Blastococcus saxobsidens DD2: one gene and its partner. The protein of the gene in region 2 interacts with the protein of the main gene of each other region in a pairwise test. Links are inferred from orthologs where the notes say so. Each region holds a gene or a part of one and is shown on either strand. Other genes may lie near its edges. The genes, in order: rpe and eno.

Region 1 (11,596 bases), 1.5 Mb from region 2 along the record:
GCCGGGCACGGCCGGCGGCCCGTCGGTGCGCCGGAAGGCGAGCGCCGCCGTGCCCAGGGAGTCCAGCCGGTCGACCAGTGCCCGGTAGCTGGCCGGATCGGCCGGCGGGAGGCGCGCACCGAGCACGACCAGGACGCCGGGCCCGGCGGCCGCCAACGGCTCGGCCGGGTCGTCGACCACCATGTGCCGGATGGTCCGGGCCAGCCCGGCCGCTCCGGCCGCCACGGTGCAGCCGGACAGCGCGGGCAGTCCGAGGGCTTCCTCCACGGTCAGGCCGAGGCGCTGCTGCCAGCTGGTCCGGTCGTCGCGGGGCTCGGCGCGGGGCGACTCGTCCATGGCCCAATTGCGACGGAACGGCGCGGTTCCATTACCGTGAGTAGAGGCAACGAGCGCCGAGTCACTCTGGGTCACGAGGCATCCCCTTCTCCGTCGTCATCCAGGGTGCCATACCGCAGGATCCTGTCAGGTGTCCCTGGACGCCGCACCCTATTCTTGGCGACATCCGCCATAAGAGGGCGTGCGACGCGCCGCTTAGGTTCGACCCGATCCACCCGCTCGCTGGATGGTAGGCGCTCCCCCGGGACGCCGCGCACCGTCCCCGTGAGGGGGTGGATCGAGCGACGGAGCGTCGATCCGCCGGCGTCCGTTCGTTCCGACGGGTGGAGGGCGACCCATGCGCGCGATCGACGACACCGAAGTCCGGATCAGCCGCGGCGAGGCTGCACTGCACGGCCACGCCGCCCGAGCCGGCGTCCCCACGATCCCGCTCCCCCGCGAATCGGCCCGGGCCACCGCCCGGACCGCCCCCGCCGCGAAGTGCGCGTCCGCCGTACCGGCCGCGGCGAGCACCGGCGTCGCCGACCTCCTGCGCGGGCCCGTCCGCCCGGCGCGCGTCCTGCTCACCGGGCCGGCCGCGGTCTACGTCCAGGTCACCGGCGAGCGGGGCGGCGACGTCGTCGGTGTGCTGACCAGCGACGCCGCCCGTCTGCCGCTGGGCTGTGTCCTCTTCCGGCCCAGCAACGGTCGCCCGCTGGTGGGGCTGCCCCCCGGTGCGCCCGCGGAGGTGGGCGGCGGCCGGATCGTCATCGGTGAACTGGCCGTCAGCGCGGCTGCCTGGTGGAACCCCCGTCCCCGGCTGCCCGGGGGACGCCCGGCGCTGCTGCCCGAGGGCGTCCGGCAGCTGCGGAACACGCTCTACGGGGACGGCATGCCGCACAGCGCCTTCACCCTGCCCGGACTGCCCACCGGTCCCGGCGGCCCGCTGGCCGCGCTGCGCGGAGCGGTGCGCCGGGCCGACCTGGAGGCGGCGCTGCGGACCGCCACCCGGCTCATCGGGCTGGGCCCCGGGCTCACCCCGGCCGGGGACGACGTCATGGCCGGCACCATCGCGGGGCTGGTGCTGCTCGGGCATCCGGCCGCGGAGCGGTTCGCCGCCGGCGTCTGCTCGCTGGCGGCCGGCCGCACCACCGAGCTGTCCCGGGCGCTGCTCCGGCACGCGTCCGCCGGCCGGGTGAGCGGCGAGTACGCCGGGGTGCTGCAGGGACTGGTCGGCGAGCGACCGCTGGCGCCGGCGATCGAGCGGCTGCTGGCCACCGGCTCGACCAGCGGCCGGGCGATGGCCCTGGGCCTGTCCACGGCGATCGACCTCGTGGACCGCACGGCGCGCGAGCGCTGACTCCGCGGCTCAGCCCAGCGGTTCCACGCCCACGGGCACCGGCAGGACGGGACCGAACGAGTCCCACTGGGAGATCCGGCAGCCGTCCACCCGGGACAGCTCCAGGTCGACCGGCTCGCCGCGCCACCGACCGGTGATGTGCGCGGTCTGCGGGCCGCCGTACTGCTCGGTGCACACCAGATCCTCGGGCAGCGGCGCGAAGGGCTCGGTCATGCCGTCCAGGTGCGCGCAGGCGTCTGCGGCCCGGGGGTGGGTGCCCTCGACGGACCCGACGCAGGTGAGCGTCCAGGTCTGCGGGGCCACTCCGTCGCCGAGGTCGACCTCGATCCGCAGGTCGTTCTCCGCCTGGGAGATCCCCGAGCCGCTCCCGGTGTCGGGGACGGCGCCGCCGGATCCCGCCACCGCACCGCCGGTCCCGTCAGGCTCGGGGTCGGCCGAGGCACAGCCACCGAGCACGACCGCCGACGCGAACAGCAGCAGGGGCAGCAGACGTCGCATGACGGTCCGACGAACGGAGGCGGCGAAAAGTTGCCCGGCGGGCACGGCGTTCAGATCCGCGAGGCGTGGATGCTCGTGACCAGGATCGCGCGGGCGCCGAGCTCCCACAGCTCGTCCATCACCCGGTTGGTCTCCGTGCGCGCGATCATCGCCCGCACCGCCGACCACCCCGGCGTCTGCAGCGGGCTCACCGTCGGCCCCTCGATCCCGGGGGTGACGGCGGTGGCCTTCTCCAGCAGGTCGTTGGGGCAGTCGTAGTCCAGCATCACGTACTGCCGGGCCACCAGGACGCCCCGCAGCCGACGCCGGAGCTGGGCGACGGCGGGGATCTCCTCGGCGCCCTGCCTCCGCACCAGGACGGCCTCGCTGGTGAGCACCGGGTCGCCGATGATGTGCAGCCCGGCGGCCCGCAGCGTCGTCCCGGTCTCCACCACGTCGCAGACCGCGTCGGCGACCCCGAGCCGGCAGGCGGTCTCCACCGCGCCGTCGAGCTTCACCACGCCCGCGCTGATCCCGGCGTCGTCGAGGAAGCGCTGGAGCAGCACCGGGTACGCGGTGGCGATCCGCTTGCCGGCCAGCTGGTCGACCCGCTCGATGTCCGACTCCACCGGGCTGGCGAAGCGGAACGACGAGTGGCCGAAGCCCAGCGGCATGACCTCGACGGCGGCCGGCCCCTCGCCGTCGGCCGGGGCGGTCTCCAGGAGCATGTCGCGGCCGGTGATGCCGACGTCCAGCGTGCCGGCGGCCACGTACACCGCGATGTCCCGCGGCCGCAGGTAGAAGAACTCGGTGTCGTTCTCCGGGTCGAGGACGGCGAGGTCCTTGGTGCTACGGCGCTGGCGGTAGCCGCTCTCGGCGAGCATCTCCGCCGCCGGCTCGCTCAGGACGCCCTTGTTGGGCACGGCGATGCGCAGCACGGTGCGGGAACTCCTCGGGTCGGGGTGCGGGGTCGGGAAGATCAGAGGTGAGCGTAGACGTCGTCGAGCGTCAGGCCCCGGGCCAGCATGAGCACCTGCACCCGGTAGAGCAGCTGGCTGATCTCCTCGGCGGTGCGGTCGGCGCCCTCGTGCTCGGCGGCCATCCAGGACTCGGCGGCCTCCTCGACGACCTTCTTGCCGGCCGCGTGCACCCCGTCGCGGACGGCGGTGACGGTGCCCGAGGCCGGGTCACCTGCCGCCACCTTCTCGGCCAGCTCGGCGAACAGCGTGTCGAAGGTCTTCACGAACGGGCCTCCCGGCCGGCGGGGGTCACGGAGAAGCCGGTCTGCCGCTGCTGGGGTCCCCGCAGCTCGCGCAGGGTGAGGGCCGTGGCCAGGGCGGCGATCGCCGCCTCCCAGCCCTTGTCCTCGGCCGACCCCGGGAGGCCGGCCCGGTCGCGGGCCTGCTCCTGGGTGTCGCAGGTCAGGACGCCGTTGCCGACCGGCTTGCCGGCGTCCAGCGCCACCCGGGTGAGCCCCGCGGTGACGGCGTCGCAGACGTACTCGAAGTGCGGGGTGCCGCCGCGGACGACGACCCCGAGGGCCACCACCGCGTCGTGCCGCTCGGCCAGTGCCTGGGCGACCACCGGCAGCTCGACGGCGCCGGGCGCCCGCACGACGGTCGGGGCCGGGATCCCGCTGGCCTTCGCCGCCTCGACGGCCCGGGCCAGCAGCGTGTCGGTGAGCTCCGCGTGCCAGGTGGTCGCGACGATGCCGAGCGTCAGCCCGGCCGCGTCGACCGCGCCGACCTGCGGCGCACCCGCGCCGCTCATGCCGGCTGCTCGTCCTGGCCGAGCGGGACGTCCGTGCCGGGCACCGTCGTGGCCCCCGGGGCGTCGGCCGGGCCCGACTCGGTCTCCGGCTCGATGATGTCCAGCAGGTGGCCCATGCGGTCGCGCTTGGTGCGCAGGTAGCCCAGGTTCTCCGCGGTCACGTGGCTGGGCAGCGGCACCCGGCCGAGCACCCGCAGCCCGTAGCCCTCCAGCCCGGCGCGCTTGGCCGGGTTGTTGGTGAGCAGCCGCATGGTGTGCACGCCGAGGTCGACCAGGATCTGCGCGCCGGTGCCGTAGTCCCGGGCGTCGGCGGGCAGCCCGAGGTCGAGGTTGGCGTCGACGGTGTCGGCGCCCATGTCCTGCAGCTGGTAGGCCTGCAGCTTGTGCAGCAGCCCGATCCCCCGGCCCTCGTGCCCGCGGATGTAGAGCACGATCCCGCGGCCCTCCTGGGCGACGGCGGCGAGCGCCGCCTGCAGCTGCGGGCCGCAGTCGCAGCGCAGCGAGCCGAACACGTCGCCGGTGAGGCACTCGGAGTGCACCCGCACGAGCACGTCCTCGCCGGCGCCGATCTCGCCGTAGACGAAGGCGACGTGCTCCCGCTCGTCGTAGGAGCTCGAGTAGCCGACGGCGGTGAAGGTGCCGGGGGCCAGCGGCACGATGGCCTCGGCCACCCGCTCCACCAGCTTGTCGAAGCGCTTCCGGTAGGCGATCAGGTCGGCGATGGAGACCAGGCAGAGGTCGTGCTCGTCGGCGAAGACCCGCAGCTCCTCGCTCCGGGCCATCCCGATTGGGTCCTTCTCGCTGACGATCTCGCAGAGCACGCCGGAGGGACGCATCCCGGCCAGGAGCGCCAGGTCGACGGCGGCCTCGGTGTGGCCGGGGCGGCGCAGCACGCCGCCGTCGCGGGCCCGCAGGGGCACGACGTGGCCGGGCCGGGCGAGGTCGACCGAGGTGGTCTCGGCGGCGGCCAGGGTGCGGATGGTGTGCGCGCGGTCGGCGGCGGAGATGCCGGTGGTGACTCCCTCGCGGGCGTCGACGGTGACCGTGTAGGCGGTGCCGAGCCGATCCTGGTTCACCCGGTGCATGGGCGGCAGGTCGAGCCGGTCGGCGTCGGCCTCGGTGACGGCCACGCAGACGTAGCCGGAGGTGTACCGGACCATGAACGCGACCAGCTCGGGGGTCGCCAGCTCGGAGGCGAAGATCAGGTCGCCCTCGTTCTCGCGGTCCTCGTCGTCGATGACGACGACCGGCCGACCGTCCTTGATGGCGGCGATGGCGCTCTCGATGGAGTCCAGCCGGGTACGGGGCTCACTCATCGACGTGCCTCCAGCAGACGTTCCACGTATTTGGCGATCACGTCGACCTCCAGGTTGACGGGCTCCCCCGTGGCGCGCGCGCCGAGCGTGGTCTCGCGGAGGGTGGTGGGGATGAGGCTGACCTCGAACCAGGGCTCGGGGTCGGCCACGGCGCTGACCGCGCTGACCGTCAGGGAGACGCCGTCGACGGCGACGGAGCCCTTCTCGACGACGTAGTGGGCGAGCTCGGCCGGCAGCGCGACGCGCACGACCTCCCAGTGCTCGCCGGGCGTGCGGGAGACGATCCGGCCTACGCCGTCGACGTGCCCCTGCACCATGTGCCCGCCGAGCCGGGTGTGCGGGCTGACCGCGCGCTCGAGGTTGACCGGGGCGCCGTCGGTGACCGAGCCGAGGCTGCTGCGGCGCAGCGTCTCGGCCATCACGTCGGTGGTCCAGATCCCGGCGCCGTCGGCGTCGGGCTGCACCCCGGTGACGGTGAGGCAGACGCCGTTGACGGCGATGGAGTCGCCCAGCGAGACGTCCTGCAGGACGGTGCGGGCGCGGATGCGGAGGACGGCGGAGTCGCCCTGCTCCTCCCGGCCGGCCAGGGTGCCCACCTCTTCGACGATGCCGGTGAACACCTCAGCTGCCTCCGTCCGTGCCGTCCCCGCCGGTGCGGGTGCCCCCACCAGTGTGCCGGGTGGGGCGCAGCCGGATCTGCACGTCCCCGCCCAGGGGGGTGAGATCGGCGACCGACAAGGACAGCGCCGAGCCGATCCCGCTGATTCCCAGGTCGCCGACCAGGGAGGGCCCGGCACCCAGCAGCTTCGGGGCGAGGTGGACGACGGCCTCGTCCACCAGCCCGTCCCGCAGGAAGGCCGCGGCCAGGGTGGGGCCGCCCTCGAGCAGCACCCGGCGGACGTCGCGGGCGAACAGCTCGGTCAGCAGCTCCGCCGGCGTCGCGGCGTGGCTCACCAGGGTGGGCGCGGCGTCGTCCAGCATCCGGGCGGTGGCCGGCAGCCGGTCCCGGCGGTCGACGACCACCCGCAGCGGCTGACGGTCGGCGTCCCGGCCGTCGGCGTCGCGGACGGTGAGCTGCGGGTCGTCGGTGAGCGCGGTGCCCGCGCCGACCACGACGGCATCGCAGCCCGCCCGCAGCCGGTGCACCTCGGCGCGCGCCTCCGGGCCGGTGACCCAGCGGCTGCTGCCGTCGGCCGCGGCGACCCGCCCGTCGAGGGTGGCCGCGACCTTCCAGACCACGTACGGGCGCTGCTCGCGGACACCGGTCAGCCAGCCGGCCAGCGCACCGCGCTCGGCGGCCTCCTGCTCGACGCCCACGACGACGTCGACGCCGGCGGCCCGGAGCCGGTCGGCTCCCCCGCCGGCGAGCTCGGTCGGCTCGGGCACGGCGACGACGACGCGCGCGATGCCGGCGGCCAGCAGAGCGTCGGCGCACGGGCCGGTGCGGCCGGTGTGCGCGCACGGCTCGAGGGTGACGACGGCGGTGCCGCCGCGGGCCCGCTCCCCGGCCCGGGCCAGCGCGCGCACCTCGGCGTGCGGACCGCCGGGCGGGGCGGTCGCACCCTCGCCCGCAACGGTGCCGTCGGCGGCGAGGACCACCGCGCCGACCGCGGGGTTGGGGCTGGTCGTGCCGAGCACCGTCGTCGCGAGCTCGCGGGCACGGGCCATGGCGCTGGACTCGTGCGCCGGGACGCTGGCGCTGGACTCGTGCGCCGGGACGCCGGCGCTGGACTCGTGCGCCGGGACGCCGGCGCTGGACTCGTGCGCCGGGACGCTGGCACGGGCCTCCGCGGCGGTGCCGGTCATCCCGGCATCGCCGCGGCGGCCTGCGCCCGCAGGGCGGCGATCGCGGTCGCCGGGTCGTCGGCCCCGTAGACGGCGGACCCGGCGACGAACATGTCGACGCCGGCCTCGGCGGCCTGCTCGATGGTGTCGGCGTTGATGCCGCCGTCGATCTCGACCAGCAGGGTCAGTTCACCGCTGTCGACCAGCCGTCGGGCCTCCCGCACCTTGGGGAGCACGTCGGCGATGAAGGACTGGCCGCCGAAACCGGGCTCGACGCTCATCACCAGGAGCGTGTCGAAGTCGCGCAGCACGTCGAGGTGGTCGGCCAGCGGGGTGCCTGGCTTGATCGCCAGGCCGGCCAGGGCGCCGGCGGCCCGGATGTCGCGGGCGACGGCACGCGGATCGGTGCAGGCCTCGGCGTGCACGGTCACGTTCCGCGCCCCTGCCTCGGCGTACCCGGGAGCCCACCGCTCGGGGTCCTCGATCATCAGGTGGCAGTCCAGCGGCACCGGGCTCACCCGCTGGATCGCCCGGACGACCGGCAGGCCCAGCGTCAGGTTGGGGACGAAGTGCGCGTCCATGACATCGACGTGCAGCCAGTCGGCGTCGGCCACGCGGACCACCTCGTCGGCGAGGCGGGCGAAGTCCGCCGACAGCAGGCTGGGCGCGATCAACGGTTGCCGGGACACGTCCGCGGAGTCTAGGCGGATCGCGATCACCGGCGTGCCGCCTCCCGGCCGGGGCCCCGGGGCAGGCAACCGGCCCGCCGTCCTCGCCGCGGGGTCGCCGACCTCACGCTGCAGCACGAGGTCGGCGACCGTACCGCGCGGGTCGCGCGTCGTCAGGAACCCGGACCGACACGTGCGGATCGGCGGACCAGCGGATCAGCGGGTGCGGCGGAGCAGCGCCATGAACATGGCATCGGTGCCGTGCCGGTGCGGCCACAGCTGCCCGTGGTCACCCCGCGCGATGTCCGGTACCTCGGGGAAGAGCGGGGCCACCGGCAGCACCTCGACGTCGTCACGCCGCGCCGCCCGCTCCACCACGTCGGTGGTCTCGGCGGTGTGCGGCGAGCAGGTCACGTAGGCGACGACGCCCCCCACACGGGCCGATCGCAGCGCGCTGTCCAGCAGCCGGGTCTGCAGCTCGGCCAGCGGAGCGACGTCGTCGGCCGTCCGTCGCCAGCGCACCTCCGGGCGCCGACGGAGCGCGCCCAGACCGGTGCAAGGTGCGTCCAGGAGCACCCGGTCGAACGAGCCGGGCGCCCACGGCGGCTGCGTGCCGTCGGCGGCCAGCACCTCGGTGTCCTGCTCGTCGCCCAGCGTCTGGCGAACCAGCTCCGCGCGGTGCGGCGCCCGGTCGGCGGCGGTGAGACGCACACCCTCGGGGCGCGTCGCGGCCAGCAGTCCGGCCTTGCCCCCCGGACCGGCGCACATGTCCAGCCACGCCGTCTCCCGGCCCTCGATCGGCGCACGGAGGAGCAGCAGTGCGGCGAGCTGGCTGCCCTCGTCCTGCACGGCCGCGCGGCCGGACCGCACCGACGCCAGCCGGCCGGGGTCTCCCCCGCCCAGCCGGACGGCGTACGGCGACCAGGGGCCGGGCTCGCCCCCCGACTCGGCCACCAGCTCACCGCGGTCCATGCGCCGTGCCACGAGGTGCACCTCCGGCGCGGCGAAGTCGGCCAGCAGCGCCGACTCCAGGTCGTCGTCCCCGCCGAGCGCGTCCCGCCAGGCGTCGACGATCCACCGCGGGTGATCGGTGGCCAGCGCCAGTCGCTCGTCGCCCTCGGCCCCCAGGGCCTCGAGCCACGCGGCTCGGTCCCCGCCGGCGGCCACCTTGCGCAGCACCGCGTTGACCAGGCCCGAGGCGCCGGTACCGACGATCCCGCGGGTGAGGTCCACCGTGGTGTCGACGGCCGCGTGCGAGGGCACCCGCAGGTCGATCAGCTGATAGGCGCCCAGCCGGAGCAGGTCCAGCACCCGCGGGTCGAGCTCGGCCAGCGGGCGGGACACCAGCCCGGTCAGGATCGCGTCGAGCGTGCCCTGCGCACGAAGCGCGCCGTAGGCCAGCTGGGTGGCGAAGCCGGCGTCCCGCGGGTCGAGCTGCCGCTCGCGCAGCAGCTGCGGCAGGAGCAGGTTGGCGAACGCCTCCCGGGAGGTGACGGCGTCGAGGACGTCGTAGGCGGTCAGCCGGGCACCGTCGAGGACCGGACGCCGCGTCGCGGGATGCCGGCGCCGGCCCTGGCCGCCCTTCCGGGGTGCGGGGGTCACTCGCCCCCCAGCCGCTCGCCCGGCGCCGGTCGCGCGCCGCGGGCCCAGTCGGCGGCGGGGATCATCCGCTTGCCCGCCGGCTGCACGAGGTCCAGCAGCACGCCACCGCTCCCCGTCCCGACGTAGACCTTGCCGGAGTCGACCAGCACCTCGCCGGCGGCCGGCGACGGGCCGCCGGGCAGCGGCGAGACCGGCCCCAGCCGCAAGCGCTCCCCCCGCCACGTCGTCCACGCCCCGGGCGCCGGCGTCACGCCGCGGACCCGCCGGTCGACGACGTGCGCGGGCAGCGCCCAGTCGACGCGGGCGTCGGCGGCCTCGACCTTCGGTGCCAGGCTGATGCCGTCGGCCGGCTGCGGCCGTGGCTCGACCACGCCGGCGGCGATGCCGTCCAGCGTGGCCACGAGCAGGCCGGCGCCGCTGCGGGCCAGCCGGTCGAGCAGGTCTCCCGCGGTGTCGCGGGGCCCGATGGCCTCGGTGAGGGTGCCGAACACCGGACCGGTGTCCAGCCCCGCCTCCAGGAGGAAGGTGGACGCCCCGGTGACCTCGTCGCCGGCCATGATCGCGTGCTGCACGGGTGCCGCGCCGCGCCAGGCGGGCAGCAGGGAGAAGTGCAGGTTGACCCAGCCGTGCCGCGGCAGGTCCAGGGCGGCCTGCGGCACCAGCGCGCCGTAGGCGACGACCGGCGCGCAGTCGACGGCGAGGTCGGCCAGCTGCTGGAGGAACTCCGGCTCCCGCGGTGACCGCGGCTGCAGCACCGGGATGCCCGCCACGTCGGCGCGCTCGGCCACCGGGGAACGGCTCACCTTCCGGCCACGGCCGGAGCGGGCATCGGGACGGGTGAGCACGGCGACGACCTCGTGGTCGGACGCCAGCAGCGCCTCCAGCGAGGGCAGGGCGGGGGCCGGGGTGCCGGCGAACAGCAGCCTCAATGCGGACTGACCTTCACGACCGGGGCCGGGACGGGCAGGTAGGCGCCCATGCCGGCCCCCGCGGCTTCGGCGATCTCGCCCAGCGCCGCCGCCCGGGCCACCTCGTCGAGCCGGTCGACGAACAGGACGCCGTCGAGGTGGTCCGTCTCGTGCTGGATGGCGCGGGCCAGCAGTTCCGACCCTTCGACGCGGACGGGGTCGCCGTGCAGGTTCCAGCCGGAGGCGACCACGTGCAGGTGCCGGCGGCAGTCGTACCGCAGGCCGGGGATGGACAGGCACCCCTCGGGCCCGTCCTGCTCCTCCTCCCCCACCGCAGCGACGTCGGGGTTCACCAGGTGGCCGACCTCGCCGTCCACGTACCAGGTGAAGACGCGCAGCGCGACGCCGATCTGCGGCGCGGCCAGACCAGCGCCACCGGCGGCCAGCATGGTGTCGGTCAGGTCGGTGACGAGCTGTCCGAGCTCCCTGTCGAAGTCGACGACCGGCGCCGCCGGCCGGTGCAGCACCGGGTCGCCGTACAGCCGGATCGGGGTCACGCTCACCCGTCGATCGTAGGCGGGCCGCCGGCCCGCCTCCCGCCAGCGCGGCCCGGACGGCCGCGGCCACGTGCAACGCCGTCGTCGGAAAGGTTGGGACGTCGACGTCGTCCGGCCCGATGAGCAGCTCGATCTCGGTGCAGCCGAGCACCACGCCCTGGGCCCCGCGGGCGACCAGCCGGTCGACCACCTCCCGGTAGGCCCCCCGGGACTCGTCCCGGACGACTCCGCGGACGAGCTCCTCGTAGATGACCCGGTGCACCAGCTCCCGGTCCGCCGCGCCCGGGACGAGCACCTCCAGGCCGGCAGCGGCCAGCCGGTCCACCATGAACGGCTGCTCCATCGTGTAGCGCGTGCCCAGCAGGCCGACGCGGGTGAGCCCCGCGTCGGTGACCGCCTCGGCGGTGCTGTCCCCGATGTGGAGGAACGGCACGTCGACCGCGTCCGCCACCGCGCCGGCCACGGTGTGCATCGTGTTGGTGCAGAGGACGACCACATCGGCTCCGGCTGCCTGCAGCGCGCGGGCGTCGGCCGCCAGCAGAGCGCCCGCCTCGATCCACCTCCCCGCCGCCTGGAGCCGTTCGATCTCGGCGAAGTCCACCGACAGCAGGATGCAGCGCGCCGAGTGCAGCCCGCCCAGCCGCTCGCGCACGGACTCGTTGAGCAGCCGGTAGTACAGCGCGCTGCTCTCCCAGCTCATCCCGCCCAGCAGGCCGATCGTCTTCACGCGGGTCCTCACACCAGGTCGAGCGGGTCGAGCTGCACCCGCACGTGCTCGGGAGTCTTCTTCGCACTCCGTACGCCCTGCACCTCTGCCAGCGCGTGCGCCAGGGCAGCC
Region 2 (11,644 bases):
GTTGTCGTTGATGCCCGGCCCCACGGCCACCGAGTCCAGGTGCGCGCCGGCCATGACGACGTTGCCGGAGGTCCGGCCGGGGAGCTCGGCGAACACGTTCTCCGTCTCGCGGATCCCGCTGACCGTGTCGATGGACAGGCTCAGCGTGGCATCGGCGAGCGACTCGCCGATGGCCGTGGTGGTGAACAGCGCCGGGATGCCCACCGGTGCACCGAGCGTGCCGTTGATCAGCCCCTCGTTGCCGGGCGTACCGCTGTTGTAGATGACCACGGCGCTGGCGCCGGACGCCTCCGCGTTGGCCGCCTTGGTGCCGAAAGTGCAGCCGCCGCGACGGACGAGCGCGATGTCACCGTCGACCAAGCCCGCGAAGTCGGTGGCCTCACAGCCACTGGTGGTGGTGGCGGGGTCGACCGCGACCGCGGTACCGGTGACGTCCGCTGCGCCGGAGAAGCTCATGTCGGAGAAGTCGGAGCCGTAGGCGAAGGACCGCGCCGTGGGCGCGGTCTGGACCAGCGTCGGGGTCCCGACCAGCTCGTAGTAGGGGAACTCGAACGCCTGCCGGGTCACCGCGTAACCGGCGGCCTCGAGGCGCGCCTGCACGTAGTCAGCCGAGGCGTCGTAGCCAGGAGTGCCCGAAGCCCGCGTGCCGCCGTTGGCGTCGGCGACCGCCTGGAAGGCCTTGAGGTGGTCCATGGTGCCGTCCAGCGTGACGCACTCGAGCAGCTTGGCGACGGTGTTGTCGTTCCGGCTGTCACAGCCCGGGCCGGCCGCGCCGGCCGGGAAGCTGGTGGCGACGCTGCCGGCCAGCGCGAGCATCCCCGCCGCCGACGCGGCGACGAGCCGCGAGCGACGGGGTGCGGTGGATGGGGTCATGGGAGAGAGCCTCCTTCGCGATGGCGTGCGCCGCTCTGCGCACGCCCCCATGCACTCTCTGTGAGTGACCACACCGTGTCAACTGCTTGACACTTTCCGTGAAGTGTGCAAGGAGTGAGCAGGTCGCCTCGCACCGTGACGCCGCTGGGCGTCCATGGGCGCAGGGGCGATCACGGGCGGTGGTGCTCCTGGCGGCCCTGCCGCGGTGTCCCGATCGGCCGCGGGAGCCCGCCGTCACCGAGGGGCGGCGCCGATCCGGCCAGCTCCGTCGCCCGGGACAGCACGGCGTCGAGCATCGGCTCGGTGAGCTTGCCGGTGAAGGTGTTCTGCTGGCTCACGTGGTAGCTGCCCAGCAGGGTTAGCGGCCCGCCGGGACCGTCCAGCGCCACCTCCACGCCGTGCCCGAACGCCGGGCGCGGCCGGGGCAGCGCGTATCCGGCGGCGGCGAGCACCGGCCACAGCGCCGTCCAGCCGAAGCCGCCGAGCACCACGATCACCCGCAGCCGCGGCAGCAGCTGCAGCTCGCGAGCCAGCCACGGTGAGCAGGTGTCCCGCTCCTCCGGCGTCGGGGCGTTGGCCGGCGGCGCGCAGCGGACCGACGCGGCCACCCGGACGTCGGTGAGCTCCAGCCCGTCACCGATGTGCGTGGAGGTGGGCTGGTTGGCCAGCCCGGCGCGCCAGAGCGCGGCGAAGATCCAGTCCCCGCTGCGGTCGCCGGTGAACACCCGGCCGGTCCGGTTGCCGCCGTGCGCGGCCGGCGCCAGCCCGACGACGGCGATCCGTGCGTCGGCCGGGCCGAGACCAGGGACCGGCCGGCCCCAGTAGTCCTGGTCCCGGAACGACGCGCGCTTGATCCGCGCGACCTCCTCCCGCCAGGCCACGAGCCGGGGGCAGGCGTAGCAGCCGGAGATCCGGTCGTCGAGCACGGCGAGGTCGCGGACCGCACGGGCCGCCCGGGCCACGCCCGCCGGCGTGCGGGTGACGGGGAAACCCCCGGCGTCTACCGGCATAGGAGGCTATGCACCCCCGCGGGGGTCGGAGGACGTAGGCATGGCTTCCTATGCCTGGGCCCGGGCCAGCCGCAGGGCGATGCCGTCGAGGATGTCGTGCTCGCTCACCGCCAGCTCGGGCATCCCGAACTCGTCCATCAGCACCCGCAGGATGAGCGCGCCGGCTCCGATCACGTCGACTCGGCCGGGGTGCATGACCGGGGAGGCGGCGCGGCGCTCCCGGGTCGCCGCGAGCAGATCGGCGGAGACCTGCCACACGTCCCCGACCGGGACGCGCGACCCGTGGATCGCCTCGGAGTCGTAGGCGGGCAGCTCCAGGGCGAGCGCCGCGACGGTGGTCACCGAGCCGGCCAGCCCGACCAGGCTCGCCGCCCGGTCCACCGGCACCTCGGCGACGACGTCGGCCAGCGCGGCGCGGATGTCGCGCTCGGCCAGGGTCACCTGCTCGGCCGCCGGCGGGTCGTCGCGCAGGTGCCGCTCGGTGAGCCGCACGCAGCCGATGTCCACCGACCGGGCGGCGATGACCCCGCCGCCGTCCCCGAGCACGAACTCCGTCGAGCCGCCCCCGATGTCCACCACCAGGTACGGCGGCCGGGGCGGCTGCAGCCCGTGGGCGGCGGCCGCGGCGTCGACCGAGCCGGTGGCGCCGAGGAAGGACAGCTCCGCCTCCTCGCGCCCGGTGACCACGTCGGGCAACCGGCCGAGGGTGGCCCGCACCATCTCCTCGAAGTCGGCGCGGTTGGCCGCGTCGCGGGTGGCGCTCGTGGCGACCATCCGGACGTCGGTCGCACCCAGCTCGCGGGCCTGCGCCGCGTACTCGGCGAGCACCAGGCGGGTGCGCTCGATGGCCTCGGGCGCGAGCCGGCCGGTGGCGTCGACCCCCTGGCCCAGCCGCACGACCTCCATCCGGCGCAGCAGGTCGGTGTGCGCCCCGGTGGCGGGCACGTCGGCCACGAGCAGCCGGATGGAGTTGGTGCCGCAGTCGATCGCCGCGACCCGCGTCACGCGCCGGCCCCGTCGCTGGGCCCCTCGGGCAGGGCGCACGGGCCCTTGGCCCACCACTCCCCCATGCCCTCGACCGCGCGGTCGCCGATCGGGTTGACCCCGGGCCCGGCCGCCAGCGCGTGACCGGCCAGGGCGTGCAGGCACTTGACCCGGTCGGGCATCCCGCCGGCGGTGGCGCGGGTGGGCAGCACGTCGCGGGCGTTCCGGGTGGCGAGGTAGGCCTCGTGCGCAGCCCGGTAGCCCCCGGCCAGCTCCGGGTCGGTGGCCAGCTCGTCCTGCCACTCCCGCATCCGGCCGGCGGACTCCAGCCGGCTGGCGGCGGCCGAGGCACGCGGGCAGGTCAGGTAGTACAGGGTGGGGAACGGCGTGCCGTCGTCCAGCCGCGGTGCGGTCTCCACGACGTCGGGCTGGCCGCACGGGCAGCGGTGCGCCACGGCCACCAGCGCCCGCGGGGGGCGGCCCAGCTGCCGGGCGACGACCTCGCGGTCCTCCGGGCTCACCGGCTCGCTCACTGCGCTGCCCCTTCCGTGCCGGGCCGATCCGGTCCGCCCGCTGCGTCCGCGTCGGCCACCGACCGCAGCAGCGTCTCGTACCAGGACACCGGCTCCGGCTCCTCGGCGGCGGCGGCCAGCGTGCCGGCGTCGCCCTCGACGGCCTCGCCGTCGACGACGATCACCAGCCGGTCACCGGGCAGCACGTAGGAGAGCCGCTCGCGCGCCTGCCGCTCGGCGTACGCGGGATCGGCCTGCCGGTCCAGCTCGGTCTCCAGCTCGGCGGCCCGCTGGTCCAGCGCCTCCCCCTCGGCCACGAGCCGGGCCAGTTCCGCCTGCCCGGCCAGGTACTGGCGGATCGGGCCGGCCAGGGTGAGGGCGAGCAGCAGCACCAGTCCGACCAGGACCACGGCGCGGCCGGTGAACAGCGGCCGGCGGCGAGCCGCGGCCGGGGTGGCAGGACGCCGCTCGGGACGGCGGTTGGGACGCCGCCGCCCGGGCCGGCTCGAGGTGCCCGACCGCAGGCCGGTGCGCACCGGGCGGGTGGTGTGGACGCGCGGCACCCGGCCGGTGGCGCGCCGTCCGTCCCCCCCGCCCCGCCGGCCCGGAACGTTGCTCATCGGCCGCTGATCAGACCTTCAGCCGCGGAAAGGCCGACGCGCCGGCGTACCGGGCGGCGTCGTCGAGCTCCTCCTCGATCCGCAGCAGCTGGTTGTACTTGGCGACGCGCTCGCTGCGGGCCGGGGCACCGGTCTTGATCTGCCCGCAGTCGGTGGCGACGGCGAGGTCGGCGATCGTGGTGTCCTCGGTCTCGCCGGAACGGTGGCTCATCATCGAGCGGTAGCCGTTGCGGTGGGCCAGGTTGACCGCGTCGAGGGTCTCGGTCAGCGTGCCGATCTGGTTGACCTTGACCAGCAGCGCGTTGGCGGCACCGCGGGCGATGCCGTCGGCCAGCCGGATGGGGTTCGTGACGAACAGGTCGTCGCCGACGATCTGCACCCGGTCGCCGAGGGCGGCGGTCATCGCGATCCAGCCGTCCCAGTCCTCCTCCGAGAGCGGGTCCTCGATGGAGACGATCGGGTAGGCGTCGACCAGGCCGCGGTAGTAGTCGACCAGGTACTCGGCCGAGCGGGACTGGCCCTCGAAGTCGTAGCCGCCGTCGGTGTGGAACTCGGTCGCGGCCACGTCGAGGGCGAACGCGATGTCCGACCCCAGGGTGTAGCCGGCCTTGTCGACCGCCTCGGCGATGAGGTCGAGGGCGTCGCGGTTGCTCGGGAGGTCGGGGGCGAAGCCGCCCTCGTCACCCAGGCCGGTGGCGAGCCCGCGGCCCTTCAGCACCGCCTTGAGCGCGTGGTAGGTCTCGGTGCCCATGGTCAGCGCCTCGGCGAAACTGCCGGCACCCACGGGTGCGATCATGAACTCCTGGACGTCGACGTTGCTGTCGGCGTGGGCGCCACCGTTGAGGATGTTCATCATCGGCACGGGCAGCAGGTGCGCGGACGGGCCGCCCACGTAGCGGAACAGCGGCAGGCCGGTGGAGTCCGCGGCGGCCCGCGCGACGGCGAGGCTGACGCCCAGGATGGCGTTGGCGCCCAGGCGCGACTTGTCCGGCGTCCCGTCGAGGTCGAGCAGGCGCTGGTCGACCAGCCGCTGCTCGGTGGCCTCGTAGCCGACCAGCTCGGGGCCGATGACGTCGAGGACGCCGTCGACGGCCTTGGTGACGCCCTTGCCGCCGTAGCGGTCGCCGCCGTCGCGCAGCTCCACGGCCTCGAAGGCACCTGTGGAGGCCCCGCTGGGCACGGCGGCCCGGGCGATCGTCCCGTCGTCGAGGGCGACCTCGACCTCAACGGTGGGGTTTCCGCGCGAGTCCAGGATCTCCCGCGCGCCTACGGCATCGATGCTCGGCACGGGGGCAGCCTAACCAGCCGCGCGCGCCGGACCATGCCGACCACGCACAGCTCGCCACTGGTGCCGGCGGAGAACGAGTTCTGGCTGGCCTCTCCCGCCGGCGTCGGGTAGGGCTACCGGACGGTCGGGCGGGCGTGGAACCCGGTGCGCCAGGCGGTCGCCGCGTCAGGGTCCGGCTCGATCCGCCAGTCGACTCCGGTTCCCCGATCGACGTGGTGGAACCAGACCACGCCCGCGATCTCGGGCCGGTTCGGCAGCTCGCCGAGCATGGCGGCCAACCATTCCGCCTTGCTGCCGCCTCGGTCCGAGCTGCCGATCTCGGCGATCCACAGCGGCCGATCGGTGATCGACCGCAGCGCGGCGATGCTGGCGTCGAACAGCGAGCCGAACGTGCGCCAGTGGGTGGTGAACCCGCCGCGGGTCTGCTCGCCCCAGTTGTAGTTGCTGACCCCGACGGCGTCGACGTGGTCGTCCCCGGGGTACAAGGGGCCGAACGGGGCGGAGCCGGTGTAGAGGGCGTTCGGTGCCCACAACCACTCGACATTCGTCACCCCGAGCGCGGCGAATCGGTCGTGGACGTGCATCCATGCGGGGACGAACTGCGCCACCTGATTGCCGTTCGTTCCTACGGACCACGGGTACCAGTTCCCGTTCATCTCGTGCATCAGCCGGATCGTGACGGTGTACGGGAGATCTTTGATGGACGCCGCGAACATGTCGATGTAGCGGTCGTGCGCGCCGGCGACGATCGACGCGAGCGTGTAGTCAGGCTGATCGGTGGCCGAAGCGTCGGGATCCCAGGGCTCCCACGTGATGGACAGGCGGGCTCCCCGCGCCGCCACGCTTTCGGCGAGCTTCCGGTCCAGCGGGCGATCGCGCGACCACTGCTCGAAGACGTCGAACACCTCCGGACGCGTGCCGGTGGCGGTGATGAACCGATCGAGGTCTGTCACCGAGCCGGCGGAGATGCCGAGTACCGGGCGCTGGGTGGGCTGGTCGGGCATGGGGGGTGGCACCTCGGAGTCCGGGGAGGTGGGCGCGGCGGGTCCGGCGCAGCACGGTGCCGAAGACGGTGCACGACCCGCCGGCTGCGCACTGGGAGACGCCCATGCGATGTAGACGGGCAGCGCCAACACTGCCAGGCAGGTGACCGCGAGCCACCAGGGCCTCCGGGCGCGACGAGCCTCGGGTCGCCGAGACGTCCGGGGGAGGATGCGCACTCTGCTCCATCGGCTGAAACGGCTCCGGTCTGAAGTGCGGCTCCTACCGCGGGCTGGCGCGGCCAGTGACGGGGCGTCCACCCGCAGCGTGGCCCGACGTGCACACCCTTCCGAGTGGGACCGCGGCCCGATCGCTCATCGGGCGGCCCCCGTCGGCCGACGTCCACCGTGTGAAGGATCAGACTCCCCAGCCGCCGCACGGGTTCACGGAACGCCGGCAGTCCGGGCGGTTGTACGGCCGTACCGCAACGGAGGTGACCGGCAGGCTCCACGGTTATGAGGACCAGGTGCGCTATCGCGACGCGTTGACTCCGCGGCAGCGCCGGAGCGTGCTGGCGCTGGGCTGGTTCCACGTCGTCCTCGCCGCCGCCCTCATCTGCTACCTGCTGGTGCCGGACAACCTTCCCCGCCTGGGAGCGGGGATCGTGGTCGACACGGTGACCGTGGCCGGGCTCGCCATGATGGTGCTGCTGCAGCTGATCGCCGGTCTGCGCACCTGGACGATCACCTACCACGCGGGACGGGCGCGCGACCCGATCCCCATGCGCCCCCGCCCGGGACTGCGGGTCGCCGTCCTCACGACGATCGTGCCGGGCAAGGAGCCGGTAGAGCTCGTCATGGCCACCCTGCGGGCCATGACTCGCATCCGCCACGACGGGCACCTCGACGTCTGGCTGCTCGACGAGGGCAACGACCCGGAGGTCCGACGACGCTGCGCGGAACTGGGCGTCTTCCACTTCAGCCGGAAGGATCGGCCGGAGTGGAACCAGCCGAGCGGGCCCTTCCGCGCGAGGACCAAGCACGGCAACCACAACGCCTGGCGTAGCCAGTACGAGCACAGGTACGACGTCGTGGCGCAGATGGACCCCGACCACGTCCCGTTCCCGAACTTCCTGGAGCGCACGCTGGGGTACTTTTCCGACCCGGACGTGGCCTTCGTCGTCGCGCCCCAGGTTTACGGCAACCTGCAGGAGTCCTTCGTCGCTCGAGGTTCGGCCGAGCTGGCCTACCTCTTCCACGGGATCATCCAACGGGGCGGGAACGGCCACGGCGCACCACTGCTGATAGGGACCAATCACCTCTACCGGCCCGCGGCATTCGCCCAGATCGGCGGCTACCAGGACTGCATCATCGAGGACCACCTGACCTCGATGGTGGTCTACAGCGCGGTCAACGAGGCGACCGGCGGGAACTGGAAGGGCGTCTACACCCCCGACATCGTGGCGGTCGGAGAGGGGCCGGCCACCTACTCGGACTTCTTCAGCCAGCAGAAGCGCTGGGCATACGGCATCTGGGAGATCGCCCGCCGGCATTCCCCGCGCATCTTCCCGCTGATGCGGACCCGGCAGCAGCGGTTGTCCTTCTTCGCGCTGCAGACCCACTACCCCACGACGGCGATCGCCTGGGTCGGCGGTGTGAGCCTCTCGGTCCTGTACCTGGTGGGCGGCGTGACGGTCACCCACCTGCCGGTCATGGAGTGGTCGCTCCTGTTCGGTGCCAACCTGCTGGTGGGGATGGGCTTCGCCTTCTGCATGCGCCGCTTCAACCTGGTGGAGCACGAACGGAGGTCCTGGGGACTGTCCGGCATGTTGCTGGACCTGATCACCGCACCGGTCTTCGTCGCGGCCGCGGCCGCGCAGCTGGCCGGCCGACCCCTGGTCTATGTGGTCACCGCCAAAGGCAGCGCCGCCACCGGTGACACGTGGCGGACCTTCCGACCGCACCTGTTCTGGCTGGCCGTGGCGGTCGGTGCCATGGTCACCGGCAGGCTGCTCGACCACGATTATCCTGCGCTCTACGTCTGGGCGGGCATCACCGCGCTCCTCTGCACGCTGCCCCTGGCGCAGGTGTACGTCACTCGCACGGCCGAGGCCGTGCGCTTCGCCCGGATGCGCCCGGTGCTCCCGCACCGACGGATCGGCGATGCCCTCATCGCTCAGGGGATGCTCAGCAACGCCCAGCTGCGGGACCTGCTGGACCTGCAGGCGACCATGGAGGAGGAGTGGACGCGGCTCGGCGACCTGGCGGTCAGCGAGGGCTACATCAGCCCGGCCGAACTCTCCGCCGCGCTCGGTATGCCGGCCGGTGCCCTGGCCCGCTGACGGCGACCCGGGTCCGGGGCACCGCACCGCGCCGCGCTCAGCTGCCGCGCGCCGGGTGGTCCTCGTCCGGGGGTCCGGGAGTGGTGTCGCGGTCGGCGACCTCCTCCTGGCTGGGGCCGGCGAAGGCCCGGGAACGCTCCCGCGCCTCGGTGCTCCCGGTGAACAGCGAGCTGTCGGTCGCCGACGGCGCGGCCGCTCGCCGGTCCGCCCGCGCGGCCGACGGGGCGGCGGCGGCCCCCTCGACGCGCACCCGCGGCAGCCCCGAGGGGTGCTCCCGCTGCAGCCAGCCGACCAGCTGCTCGCGCACATGGCAGCGCAGGTCGAACAGGGTCCCGGCGTCCTGCGCGCTCACCAGCACCCGCGCCCGCACCACCGAGCCGACCGCGTCGGTCACCTGCAGCACGCCCACCCGGCGGTCCCAGAGCTCCGGGCCGCGGCCGCCCTCGTCCTCCAGCAGCCGGTGCAGCTCGGTGCGCATGTCGTCGAAGGGCACCGTCCAGTCGACGTCCAGCTCCACCGCGCCGAGGACGGCCGACTCCTTGCGGGTCCAGTTCTCGAACGGGGTGGTGGTGAAGTAGGTCGACGGCAGGACCAGCCGGCGGTCGTCCCAGATGTGGACGACGACGTAGGTCAGCGTGATCTCCTCGATCCGCCCCCACTCGTCCTCGACCACCACGACGTCGTCCACCCGGATCGCGTCGGTGAAGGCCAGTTGCAGCCCGGCGAAGACGTTGGCCAGCGAGGTCTGCGCGGCCAGGCCGGCGACGATCGAGATGACCCCCGCGCTGGCCAGGATGCCGGCGCCGGCGGCCCGGGCGGTCGGGAAGGTCAGCAGCATCGCGCCCACCGTCAGGATGACGACCAGCACGATCGCCAACCGGCGCAGCAGGCCGATCTGCGTCCGGACCCGGCGGGCGTGCCGGTTGTCGACGACGTCGACGTCGTACCGGGCCAGCGCCAGGTCCGCGGCCACCTGCACCGCGACCGTCAGCAACCAGCCGACGGTCGCGATCAGGGCCAGCCCGAGCACCCGCACCGCCGGATCCCGCCAGCCGCCCAGCTCGGGCCCGGCGTCCAGCACCACCGTGACGGCGATGAGGACCAGCAGGGTGCGCAGCGGCGTCCGGCCGCGACGGGACAGGTCGGCGGCGACCACCGACGTGCGGGCCAGCCGGCGCACCAGGACGCCGATCAGGACGCCGACCAGCCACGCGGCGAGCGCGGCGGCAGCGACGAGCGCCAGCACCTGCCACGTGTCGTCGGGCACCAGGCTCTCCACCTCCTCGACGGCGGCGGCGAGCGGTGCGGACGCGGGGGCCGGCTCGGACAGGGCGACGCTCCTTCCTGCGGACACGAGGGGTACCACCCGACCACGCTAGGGCCTGCGGTGTCCGTGCACCGGCACGGTCAGCGCCGGGCGCGGTCGGCCGCCTCGGCGTCCAGCTCGCCGGCGTACCGGCGGACCGCCTCGCGCAGCGCGTCCTCGGCGTCCCAGCCCCGGGCCTCGGCCGCCGCCACGACCGCGAGCAGCCGCTCGCCCAGTTCCTCCGGGCTCTGCGCGGACAGCTCGGCCGCCGCTGGGGTGGGCAGTCCGGCCCGGCCGGCCCGGCGGACCAGCGCCGCGCCCCACGAGGCCGCCGGCTGCGAGCGGGAGACCCCCTCGGTCGGCGAGCGGCGCTGCTTCTCGGCCTGCTTGATCGCCTCCCAGCCGGCCTCCACCTGGGCTATGTCCGGGCGTGGCCCCGCGTCACCCGCGTCGCCGAACACGTGCGGGTGCCGGCGGACCAGCTTGTCCACCAGGTCACCGGCCACGCCGTCCACGTCGAACCGGCGCGGCGCCCCCGCCTCGGCCGCGACCCGGGCGTGGAAGACCACCTGCAGGAGCACGTCGCCCAACTCCTCGCGCATGGCGGTCGGGTCCTCGTCGACGATCGCGTCGTAGGCCTCGTGCGCCTCCTCCAGCAGGTAGCCGCGCAGCGAGGCGTGCGTCTGCTCGGCGTCCCAGGGGCAGCCGCCGGGCGAGCGCAGCCGGTCCGTCACTGCCACGACGTCGAGCAGCCGGGCCCCGGCCGGCTCGGGGGCCCCGTCGACCGTCTCCACCCCCGGGACCGGCTCCGAGGCGGGGGTGAGCAGCACGACGTCGCCGGGCAGGGCGCCGGCGGCGGCCGCGTCGGGGACGTCGGTGACGGCGAAGCCCTCGGCACGCAGCGCCGCGGCCGTGCCGCCGGCCCCCGGCAGCGCGGCGAGCGCTCCGCCGGCGGAGACCGCCCGCCAACCGGCCGGGCTCAGCAGGCCGGGGAGACGGGGGCTGACGGTGACGGCGCGGGCGACGGGCACCCGGTCAGTCTGCCGAAGGAACGCCGGGCAGCGACGCGGCGGCCGACTCCTCCAGGATCCGCACGACACCACCGTTCCCGGGCGGCAGCAGCCGGCCCTCCTCCAGGACGCCGTACCGCGGGTTGACGGTGATGCCGAGATCGGTCCGCACCTCGGCCAGCAGCGGCTGCACCTCCGCCTCGACCGCCTCGAGGGCCTCGCTCTCGAGCTGCGGCCGGAGCTCCTCGAAGGAGGGGTAGACCGTGCCCGCCCGGAACCCGACGACGACGCCACCCACCTCGGGCACGGGGACGGCGACGGCGGTGCCCGGGGCGGCCGCGGTGAGCGGCTCGGCCAGCGCCGAGGGCAGCTCCGCGGCCGCCCGCCGCTCCAGCGCGGGCAGCGTGTACTGCCCCGGGAACCCGGCGGCCAGCTCGGCGTAGGCGGCCGGGTCCGCGGTGAGCTGCTCGACCAGAGCGTCGGCCGCCACCTGGTCGGACACGGTGATGTAGCCGAACTCCACCTGCGCCAGCTCCTCGCGGACCTCCTCGTAGCGGGCCCGCAGCGCCGCGGTGTCCAGCCCCTCCGCGCGGCCCTCGGCCTCGGCGATCTCCCGCCGCACCAGCTGCTGGCGCACGTTCTCCCGGACGTCCGCGCGGCTGACCCCCTGCTGCGCGAGCCGGTCGTAGACGGCCTCGGGGTCGTCGCTGCCCAGCAGC

Evidence for each region.
Region 1: the proteins of eno (region 2) and rpe interact in binary tests that used the Escherichia coli proteins (3 or more experiments, as listed by UniProt). The link is inferred for Blastococcus saxobsidens DD2 from one-to-one orthologs.

Annotation. Positions count from the first base shown.
Region 1 is NC_016943.1:2,282,649-2,294,244, reverse strand. Bases 5,877-8,696 are described here. They hold rpe (ribulose-phosphate 3-epimerase), read right to left. Parts: upstream 7,713-8,696; coding sequence 7,041-7,712; downstream 5,877-7,040. Other genes in these bases: BLASA_RS10780 (RsmB/NOP family class I SAM-dependent RNA methyltransferase), read right to left, coding at 7,908-8,696; ribD (bifunctional diaminohydroxyphosphoribosylaminopyrimidine deaminase/5-amino-6-(5-phosphoribosylamino)uracil reductase RibD), read right to left, coding at 5,877-7,044. Outside these bases: BLASA_RS10830 (PucR family transcriptional regulator), read right to left, coding at 1-336; BLASA_RS26270 (DUF2877 domain-containing protein), read left to right, coding at 674-1,675; BLASA_RS10820 (SSI family serine proteinase inhibitor), read right to left, coding at 1,685-2,173; hisG (ATP phosphoribosyltransferase), read right to left, coding at 2,224-3,090; BLASA_RS10810 (phosphoribosyl-ATP diphosphatase), read right to left, coding at 3,132-3,395; ribH (6,7-dimethyl-8-ribityllumazine synthase), read right to left, coding at 3,392-3,922; BLASA_RS10800 (bifunctional 3,4-dihydroxy-2-butanone-4-phosphate synthase/GTP cyclohydrolase II), read right to left, coding at 3,919-5,238; BLASA_RS10795 (riboflavin synthase), read right to left, coding at 5,235-5,858; more of ribD, read right to left, coding at 5,860-5,876; more of BLASA_RS10780, read right to left, coding at 8,697-9,293; fmt (methionyl-tRNA formyltransferase), read right to left, coding at 9,290-10,222; def (peptide deformylase), read right to left, coding at 10,219-10,764; BLASA_RS10760 (primosomal protein N'), read right to left, coding at 11,494-11,596. UniProt on the Escherichia coli protein: Catalyzes the reversible epimerization of D-ribulose 5-phosphate to D-xylulose 5-phosphate.
Region 2 is NC_016943.1:756,155-767,798, reverse strand. The notes cover bases 3,149-6,016. They hold eno (phosphopyruvate hydratase), read right to left. Parts: upstream 5,288-6,016; coding sequence 4,010-5,287; downstream 3,149-4,009. Other genes in these bases: BLASA_RS03570 (glycoside hydrolase family 26 protein), read right to left, coding at 5,401-6,016; BLASA_RS03580 (septum formation initiator family protein), read right to left, coding at 3,397-3,999; BLASA_RS03585 (DUF501 domain-containing protein), read right to left, coding at 3,149-3,400. Outside these bases: BLASA_RS03600 (M28 family metallopeptidase), read right to left, coding at 1-873; BLASA_RS03595 (uracil-DNA glycosylase), read right to left, coding at 1,044-1,883; BLASA_RS03590 (Ppx/GppA phosphatase family protein), read right to left, coding at 1,932-2,888; more of BLASA_RS03585, read right to left, coding at 2,885-3,148; more of BLASA_RS03570, read right to left, coding at 6,017-6,291; BLASA_RS03565 (glycosyltransferase family 2 protein), read left to right, coding at 6,762-8,609; BLASA_RS03560 (mechanosensitive ion channel family protein), read right to left, coding at 8,647-9,975; BLASA_RS03555 (MazG family protein), read right to left, coding at 10,017-10,946; BLASA_RS03550 (SurA N-terminal domain-containing protein), read right to left, coding at 10,951-11,644. UniProt on the Escherichia coli protein: Catalyzes the reversible conversion of 2-phosphoglycerate (2-PG) into phosphoenolpyruvate (PEP). It is essential for the degradation of carbohydrates via glycolysis.